DNA from 3 places in the Metabacillus sediminilitoris genome. Region 3 is predicted to be linked to each of the others. Evidence: a T-box and tRNA genes for the amino acid it is inferred to sense, from the RefSeq annotation. Region 3 holds a T-box; the other regions hold tRNA genes.
The links. The T-box of region 3 lies ahead of alaS (alanine--tRNA ligase). A T-box ahead of a tRNA ligase gene usually reads a tRNA of that ligase, here a tRNA-Ala.

Region 1: it encodes a tRNA-Ala, which carries the amino acid that the T-box ahead of alaS (alanine--tRNA ligase) is inferred to sense. The anticodon was not compared.
Region 2: it encodes a tRNA-Ala, which carries the amino acid that the T-box ahead of alaS (alanine--tRNA ligase) is inferred to sense. The anticodon was not compared.

Annotation. Positions count from the first base shown of each region.
Region 1 covers NZ_CP046266.1:35,089-38,369, reverse strand. The annotation lists rRNA gene GMB29_RS00180 (23S ribosomal RNA) at 1-1,908, opposite strand, end outside; tRNA gene GMB29_RS00175 (tRNA-Ala) at 2,019-2,094, opposite strand; tRNA gene GMB29_RS00170 (tRNA-Ile) at 2,108-2,184, opposite strand; rRNA gene GMB29_RS00165 (16S ribosomal RNA) at 2,262-3,281, opposite strand, start outside.
Region 2 covers NZ_CP046266.1:11,511-14,791, reverse strand. The annotation lists rRNA gene GMB29_RS00060 (23S ribosomal RNA) at 1-1,870, opposite strand, end outside; tRNA gene GMB29_RS00055 (tRNA-Ala) at 1,981-2,056, opposite strand; tRNA gene GMB29_RS00050 (tRNA-Ile) at 2,070-2,146, opposite strand; rRNA gene GMB29_RS00045 (16S ribosomal RNA) at 2,224-3,281, opposite strand, start outside.
Region 3 covers NZ_CP046266.1:4,174,358-4,177,638, forward strand. The annotation lists gene alaS (alanine--tRNA ligase) at 1-2,153, opposite strand, end outside; T-box leader at 2,332-2,569, opposite strand; gene GMB29_RS20140 (AI-2E family transporter) at 2,609-3,281, opposite strand, start outside.

The DNA of each region.
Region 1 (3,281 bases), 1.5 Mb from region 3:
TTCGCTTGCGCTAACCTCTCCCCTTAACCTTCCAGCACCGGGCAGGCGTCAGCCCCTATACTTCGCCTTGCGGCTTCGCAGAGACCTGTGTTTTTGCTAAACAGTCGCCTGGGCCTATTCACTGCGGCTTTTCGCAGGGCAAGCCCTGAAAAAGCACCCCTTCTCCCGAAGTTACGGGGTCATTTTGCCGAGTTCCTTAACGAGAGTTCTCTCGCTCACCTTAGGATTCTCTCCTCGCCTACCTGTGTCGGTTTGCGGTACGGGCACCTCTCACCTCGCTAGAGGCTTTTCTTGGCAGTGTGGAATCAGGAACTTCGGTACTATATTTCCCTCGCCATCACAGCTCAGCCTTTACGACAACGGGATTTGCCTCGTTGTCAGCCTAACTGCTTGGACGCGCTAATCCAACAGCGCGCTTACCCTATCCTTCTGCGTCCCCCCATTGCTCAAATGGTGAGGAGGTGGTACAGGAATTTCAACCTGTTGTCCATCGCCTACGCCTTTCGGCCTCGGCTTAGGTCCCGACTAACCCTGAGCGGACGAGCCTTCCTCAGGAAACCTTAGGCATTCGGTGGAGGGGATTCTCACCCCTCTTTCGCTACTCATACCGGCATTCTCACTTCTAAGCGCTCCACTAGTCCTTCCGGTCTAGCTTCACAGCCCTTAGAACGCTCTCCTACCATTGTTCGTAAGAACAATCCACAGCTTCGGTGATACGTTTAGCCCCGGTACATTTTCGGCGCAGAGTCACTCGACCAGTGAGCTATTACGCACTCTTTAAATGGTGGCTGCTTCTAAGCCAACATCCTGGTTGTCTAAGCAACTCCACATCCTTTTCCACTTAACGTATACTTTGGGACCTTAGCTGGTGGTCTGGGCTGTTTCCCTCTTGACTACGGATCTTATCACTCGCAGTCTGACTCCTGAACATAAGTCTTTGGCATTCGGAGTTTGACTGAATTCGGTAACCCGATGGGGGCCCCTAGTCCAATCAGTGCTCTACCTCCAAGACTCTCAATTTCAAGGCTAGCCCTAAAGCTATTTCGGAGAGAACCAGCTATCTCCAAGTTCGATTGGAATTTCTCCGCTACCCACACCTCATCCCCGCACTTTTCAACGTGCGTGGGTTCGGGCCTCCATTCAGTGTTACCTGAACTTCACCCTGGACATGGGTAGATCACCTGGTTTCGGGTCTACGACCACGTACTCTTTCGCCCTATTCAGACTCGCTTTCGCTGCGGCTCCGTCTCATCAACTTAACCTTGCACGGGATCGTAACTCGCCGGTTCATTCTACAAAAGGCACGCCATTACCCATTAACGGGCTTTGACTACTTGTAGGCACACGGTTTCAGGATCTCTTTCACTCCCCTTCCGGGGTGCTTTTCACCTTTCCCTCACGGTACTGGTTCACTATCGGTCACTAGGGAGTATTTAGCCTTGGGAGATGGTCCTCCCTGCTTCCGACGGGATTTCACGTGTCCCGCCGTACTCAGGATCCACTCTGGAGGGAACGAAGTTTCAACTACAGGGTTGTTACCTTCTTTGACGGGCCTTTCCAGACCTCTTCATTTACTCCGTTCCTTTGTAACTCCGTATAGAGTGTCCTACAACCCCAAGAGGCAAGCCTCTTGGTTTGGGCTAATTCCGTTTCGCTCGCCGCTACTTGGGAAATCGCGTTTGCTTTCTCTTCCTCCGGGTACTTAGATGTTTCAGTTCCCCGGGTCTGCCTTTATCACCCTATGTATTCAGGTGAAAATACTACTCCATTACGAGCAGTGGGTTCCCCCATTCGGAAATCTCCGGATCAAAGCTTACTTACAGCTCCCCGAAGCATATCGGTGTTAGTACCGTCCTTCATCGGCTCCTAGTGCCAAGGCATCCACCGTGCGCCCTTAACAACTTAACCTTTGACATTAAAAATGTCATTTTAATCATTATTAAGAGAATCACTAAACTAAGCGTTTAAACTCAGTGAATTACTTGAATTGTTATCGTTATCTAGTTTTCAAGGAACATTGGTGGAGCCTAGCGGGATCGAACCGCTGACCTCCTGCGTGCAAAGCAGGCGCTCTCCCAGCTGAGCTAAGGCCCCGTTTTCTTTGAGATGGTGGGCCTAAATGGACTCGAACCATCGACCTCACGCTTATCAGGCGTGCGCTCTAACCAGCTGAGCTATAGGCCCATCTCTATGAATATATCATTGGAGAACAAAGTTCTCTCAAAACTAAACAAAAACCAAGTGTGCCTCATTTTCCTTAGAAAGGAGGTGATCCAGCCGCACCTTCCGATACGGCTACCTTGTTACGACTTCACCCCAATCATCTGTCCCACCTTAGGCGGCTGGCTCCTTACGGTTACCCCACCGACTTCGGGTGTTACAAACTCTCGTGGTGTGACGGGCGGTGTGTACAAGGCCCGGGAACGTATTCACCGCGGCATGCTGATCCGCGATTACTAGCGATTCCGGCTTCATGCAGGCGAGTTGCAGCCTGCAATCCGAACTGAGAATGGTTTTATGGGATTGGCTTGACTTCGCAGTCTTGCAGCCCTTTGTACCATCCATTGTAGCACGTGTGTAGCCCAGGTCATAAGGGGCATGATGATTTGACGTCATCCCCACCTTCCTCCGGTTTGTCACCGGCAGTCACCTTAGAGTGCCCAACTGAATGCTGGCAACTAAGATCAAGGGTTGCGCTCGTTGCGGGACTTAACCCAACATCTCACGACACGAGCTGACGACAACCATGCACCACCTGTCACCACTGTCCCCGAAGGGAAAGGTATATCTCTATACCGGTCAGTGGGATGTCAAGACCTGGTAAGGTTCTTCGCGTTGCTTCGAATTAAACCACATGCTCCACCGCTTGTGCGGGCCCCCGTCAATTCCTTTGAGTTTCAGTCTTGCGACCGTACTCCCCAGGCGGAGTGCTTAATGCGTTTGCTGCAGCACTAAAGGGCGGAAACCCTCTAACACTTAGCACTCATCGTTTACGGCGTGGACTACCAGGGTATCTAATCCTGTTCGCTCCCCACGCTTTCGCGCCTCAGTGTCAGTTACAGACCAGAAAGTCGCCTTCGCCACTGGTGTTCCTCCAAATCTCTACGCATTTCACCGCTACACTTGGAATTCCACTTTCCTCTTCTGCACTCAAGTTCCCCAGTTTCCAATGACCCTCCACGGTTGAGCCGTGGGCTTTCACATCAGACTTAAGAAACCACCTGCGCGCGCTTTACGCCCAATAATTCCGGACAACGCTTGCCACCTACGTATTACCGCGG
Region 2 (3,281 bases), 1.4 Mb from region 3:
CGGGCAGGCGTCAGCCCCTATACTTCGCCTTGCGGCTTCGCAGAGACCTGTGTTTTTGCTAAACAGTCGCCTGGGCCTATTCACTGCGGCTTTTCGCAGGGCAAGCCCTGAAAAAGCACCCCTTCTCCCGAAGTTACGGGGTCATTTTGCCGAGTTCCTTAACGAGAGTTCTCTCGCTCACCTTAGGATTCTCTCCTCGCCTACCTGTGTCGGTTTGCGGTACGGGCACCTCTCACCTCGCTAGAGGCTTTTCTTGGCAGTGTGGAATCAGGAACTTCGGTACTATATTTCCCTCGCCATCACAGCTCAGCCTTTACGACAACGGGATTTGCCTCGTTATCAGCCTAACTGCTTGGACGCGCTAATCCAACAGCGCGCTTACCCTATCCTTCTGCGTCCCCCCATTGCTCAAATGGTGAGGAGGTGGTACAGGAATTTCAACCTGTTGTCCATCGCCTACGCCTTTCGGCCTCGGCTTAGGTCCCGACTAACCCTGAGCGGACGAGCCTTCCTCAGGAAACCTTAGGCATTCGGTGGAGGGGATTCTCACCCCTCTTTCGCTACTCATACCGGCATTCTCACTTCTAAGCGCTCCACTAGTCCTTCCGGTCTAGCTTCACAGCCCTTAGAACGCTCTCCTACCATTGTTCGTAAGAACAATCCACAGCTTCGGTGATACGTTTAGCCCCGGTACATTTTCGGCGCAGAGTCACTCGACCAGTGAGCTATTACGCACTCTTTAAATGGTGGCTGCTTCTAAGCCAACATCCTGGTTGTCTAAGCAACTCCACATCCTTTTCCACTTAACGTATACTTTGGGACCTTAGCTGGTGGTCTGGGCTGTTTCCCTCTTGACTACGGATCTTATCACTCGCAGTCTGACTCCTGAACATAAGTCTTTGGCATTCGGAGTTTGACTGAATTCGGTAACCCGATGGGGGCCCCTAGTCCAATCAGTGCTCTACCTCCAAGACTCTCAATTTCAAGGCTAGCCCTAAAGCTATTTCGGAGAGAACCAGCTATCTCCAAGTTCGATTGGAATTTCTCCGCTACCCACACCTCATCCCCGCACTTTTCAACGTGCGTGGGTTCGGGCCTCCATTCAGTGTTACCTGAACTTCACCCTGGACATGGGTAGATCACCTGGTTTCGGGTCTACGACCACGTACTCTTTCGCCCTATTCAGACTCGCTTTCGCTGCGGCTCCGTCTCATCAACTTAACCTTGCACGGGATCGTAACTCGCCGGTTCATTCTACAAAAGGCACGCCATTACCCATTAACGGGCTTTGACTACTTGTAGGCACACGGTTTCAGGATCTCTTTCACTCCCCTTCCGGGGTGCTTTTCACCTTTCCCTCACGGTACTGGTTCACTATCGGTCACTAGGGAGTATTTAGCCTTGGGAGATGGTCCTCCCTGCTTCCGACGGGATTTCACGTGTCCCGCCGTACTCAGGATCCACTCTGGAGGGAACGAAGTTTCAACTACAGGGTTGTTACCTTCTTTGACGGGCCTTTCCAGACCTCTTCATTTACTCCGTTCCTTTGTAACTCCGTATAGAGTGTCCTACAACCCCAAGAGGCAAGCCTCTTGGTTTGGGCTAATTCCGTTTCGCTCGCCGCTACTTGGGAAATCGCGTTTGCTTTCTCTTCCTCCGGGTACTTAGATGTTTCAGTTCCCCGGGTCTGCCTTTATCACCCTATGTATTCAGGTGAAAATACTACTCCATTACGAGCAGTGGGTTCCCCCATTCGGAAATCTCCGGATCAAAGCTTACTTACAGCTCCCCGAAGCATATCGGTGTTAGTACCGTCCTTCATCGGCTCCTAGTGCCAAGGCATCCACCGTGCGCCCTTAACAACTTAACCTTTGACATTAAAAATGTCATTTTAATCATTATTAAGAGAATCACTAAACTAAGCGTTTAAACTCAGTGAATTACTTGAATTGTTATCGTTATCTAGTTTTCAAGGAACATTGGTGGAGCCTAGCGGGATCGAACCGCTGACCTCCTGCGTGCAAAGCAGGCGCTCTCCCAGCTGAGCTAAGGCCCCGTTTTCTTTGAGATGGTGGGCCTAAATGGACTCGAACCATCGACCTCACGCTTATCAGGCGTGCGCTCTAACCAGCTGAGCTATAGGCCCATCTCTATGAATATATCATTGGAGAACAAAGTTCTCTCAAAACTAAACAAAAACCAAGTGTGCCTCATTTTCCTTAGAAAGGAGGTGATCCAGCCGCACCTTCCGATACGGCTACCTTGTTACGACTTCACCCCAATCATCTGTCCCACCTTAGGCGGCTGGCTCCTTACGGTTACCCCACCGACTTCGGGTGTTACAAACTCTCGTGGTGTGACGGGCGGTGTGTACAAGGCCCGGGAACGTATTCACCGCGGCATGCTGATCCGCGATTACTAGCGATTCCGGCTTCATGCAGGCGAGTTGCAGCCTGCAATCCGAACTGAGAATGGTTTTATGGGATTGGCTTGACTTCGCAGTCTTGCAGCCCTTTGTACCATCCATTGTAGCACGTGTGTAGCCCAGGTCATAAGGGGCATGATGATTTGACGTCATCCCCACCTTCCTCCGGTTTGTCACCGGCAGTCACCTTAGAGTGCCCAACTGAATGCTGGCAACTAAGATCAAGGGTTGCGCTCGTTGCGGGACTTAACCCAACATCTCACGACACGAGCTGACGACAACCATGCACCACCTGTCACCACTGTCCCCGAAGGGAAAGGTATATCTCTATACCGGTCAGTGGGATGTCAAGACCTGGTAAGGTTCTTCGCGTTGCTTCGAATTAAACCACATGCTCCACCGCTTGTGCGGGCCCCCGTCAATTCCTTTGAGTTTCAGTCTTGCGACCGTACTCCCCAGGCGGAGTGCTTAATGCGTTTGCTGCAGCACTAAAGGGCGGAAACCCTCTAACACTTAGCACTCATCGTTTACGGCGTGGACTACCAGGGTATCTAATCCTGTTCGCTCCCCACGCTTTCGCGCCTCAGTGTCAGTTACAGACCAGAAAGTCGCCTTCGCCACTGGTGTTCCTCCAAATCTCTACGCATTTCACCGCTACACTTGGAATTCCACTTTCCTCTTCTGCACTCAAGTTCCCCAGTTTCCAATGACCCTCCACGGTTGAGCCGTGGGCTTTCACATCAGACTTAAGAAACCACCTGCGCGCGCTTTACGCCCAATAATTCCGGACAACGCTTGCCACCTACGTATTACCGCGGCTGCTGGCACGTAGTTAGCCGTGGCTTTCTGGTTAGGT
Region 3 (3,281 bases):
TGAAGTTTTTCAAGTTGACCATTGATCATTTGATAAGCTGCTTTCCCAGTTACTGCTTCAATCCTTCTTGTACCTGCACCAATTCCAGTTTCAGTTACAATTTTGAAAAGACCAATTGTTGCAGTGTTATCAACATGACATCCTCCACAAAGTTCTAAACTATAATTACCAACTTGTACAACACGAACAATTTCACCGTATTTTTCACCAAAGAGAGCCATTGCTCCCATATCCTTCGCTTCTTTAAGCGATTTCAGCCCAATAGCAACATCAATATTCTTCCAAATTTGTTCATTTACAATATGTTCAATTTGTGTTAATTCTTCATGACTAACTTGTCCAAAATGAGAGAAGTCAAAACGAAGACGGTCAGCTGTTACTAAAGATCCTGCTTGATTTACATGGGTACCGAGCACATCTTTTAATGCCTGATGCAATAAATGTGTTGCGGTATGATTTTTTACGATACCATTGCGATTTTCTTCTGAAACGATAGCAGTAAAGCGATCACCTGCTTGAAGTATTCCGCTTTCTACTATGACATTGTGAAGGTTTTGTCCATTAGGAGCCTTTTGGACATCTTTTACTCGTACTTGCGCTTTTTCGCTTGTTAGCACACCTTCATCTGCAATTTGTCCACCGCTCTCAGCATAGAATGGTGTTTTATCAAGAATTAGCTGTACTTCATCACCAGCGCTTGCTTCCTTAATCATTTCTCCATCCTTTATTAAAACAACAACTTCAGCATTGTTCACTGTTAACTGATTATAACCAACAAAATCGCTTTTATCCTTAATTTCACCTAACACACCACCTTGAACCTGCATGGAATCAACTTTTTGAATCGCCGCACGAGCGCGGTCACGTTGTCTTTCCATTTCTTGTTCAAAGCCTTCATGATCAACTGTCATGCCTTCCTCTTCAGCATACTCTTCCGTTAGTTCAATTGGGAAACCATATGTGTCGTATAATCGGAATACATCTTCACCTGGAATAACATTTTGTCCTTTTTCTTTTTGTACATTGATAACTTCACTAAGGATCGCTAATCCATCGTTCAATGTTTCATGGAAGCGTTCTTCTTCATTTTTGATTACCTTTTGAATAAACTCAGTTTTTGATTTGATTTCAGGATAAAAATCAACCATTATCTCCGCTACTACTGGTACTAATTCATACATAAAAGGACGATTGATATTAATTTGTTTTGCATAACGTACTGCTCTTCTTAAAAGTCTTCTTAAAACATACCCGCGACCTTCATTTGAAGGAAGTGCTCCATCGCTGATTGCAAAGCTTACAGTACGGACATGATCGGCAATTACTTTAAACGCAATATCTTTGTCTTTATCTTGTCGATAACCAACATTTGCAATTTGCTCTGTTGCACGTATGATTGGAATGAAAAGATCTGTATCAAAATTCGTAGGTACGTCTTGAATAACAGAGACCATACGCTCAAGACCCATTCCTGTATCGATATTTTTCTTAGGAAGCGGTGTATAGGTACCGTCTGGGTTATGATTGAATTGTGAAAATACAAGATTCCACACTTCTAAATAGCGGTCATTTTCACCGCCGGGATATAACTCAGGATCCTCTTGATCATTGCCGTATTCATCACCACGATCATAAAAAATCTCTGTGTTTGGTCCACTAGGACCTTCACCGATATCCCAGAAGTTTCCTTCTAAACGGATTATACGCTCCTCTGGAATGCCAATTTTATCTTTCCAAATATCGAAAGCTTCATTGTCTTCTGGATGAATCGTGACTGATAATTTTTCTGGTTCAAAGCCAATCCACTTTTCACTCGTTAAAAATTCCCATGCCCACTCAATTGCTTCTACTTTGAAATAGTCTCCAATTGAAAAGTTTCCAAGCATTTCAAAAAATGTATGATGTCTTGCCGTTTTACCTACATTTTCAATATCATTTGTTCGAATAGATTTTTGTGCGTTACAAATTCTTGGATTATCAGGTATAACCCGTCCATCAAAATATTTTTTTAAAGTGGCTACACCACTATTAATCCATAGCAATGTAGGATCTTCATGTGGTACAAGTGATGCACTTGGTTCAACTGCATGGCCTTTCTCTTTAAAGAAGTCCAAATACATTTGACGTACTTGGGCTGATTGTAAATTTCTCATATGTATCCTCCTTATTTTGTAAGCATTTTTATAAAGTCAACCACTCAGTCTGGATGTTACCCCCATACGGGATATTGAGAATTAGTTAACTTTTACTATCCTCAATCGTCTTAAAAGTACTTGCCAGTAAATTGAACAAAACAAAAACTCTCGTCCCTGTGTAAAGAATTCCTCTTTCCACAGGGACGAGAGTTAGCTCGCGGTACCACCCTGATTATGGACAATGAAATGCGGAATGTTTGCGCTTAATGGTAAATGTCCATCACCTTTATTAGACCGTAACGTGGATTAAACGGCAGTTTTTGCCTGCACTTAGGAATAGCTTTCTGTTGTCCTACTCTAGAATTTCTTACAGCCAAGGAAATTCCTCTCTATAAAAGCGGTCACAACATACTTTGTTCCATCATTGATTTAGCAATATTCTATCGTGATTATAGACAAGCCGTGTATAATTGTCAATGGCGCCTTTTTAATTGTACAAAATGAATAATCATGACACGTAAAATAACAACAATCGGGACGGCAATCATCAAGCCTATCACACCTCCGATTTCTCCTCCGGCCAGCAGAGCAAGCATGATGACGATTGGATGCATGTGAAGACTTTTTCCAACAACTAATGGCCCTAATATATTTCCTTCGATAAATTGCAGAGAGAGAATAAGAACGATAACGATCATAACTGTTTTAGTTGACATTGTTGCTGCAATAATTAATGCTGGAACAGCCCCAATGAGAGGTCCAAAGTACGGAATAATATTTGTAGCTCCGATTAATAAGCCTAATATTAAAGGATATTTAACTTTAAATATCCAAAGAGATAAAGAAGCTAAGCTTCCTATAATGATACATACAAATAACTGGCCTCTAATGTAATTTCCTAAAGAATGGTCAAGCTCTTTAATAAACTGAACGGCATCATTCCTCCATTTCCGAGGAGTCAAATACCATGCAGCCTTTTTTAATTGATCATAGTCCTTTAACATATAAAAAACTAAAAAAGGAATGATCGCAATTAACAACATATAATCAAAAATACCTTTTAAGCTGTTAATTAATTTTTCAATTGTTATTGCCAACCATTCTTCTGTTTGTTGAAACATACCTTCAATTCGTTCATGGATCCCT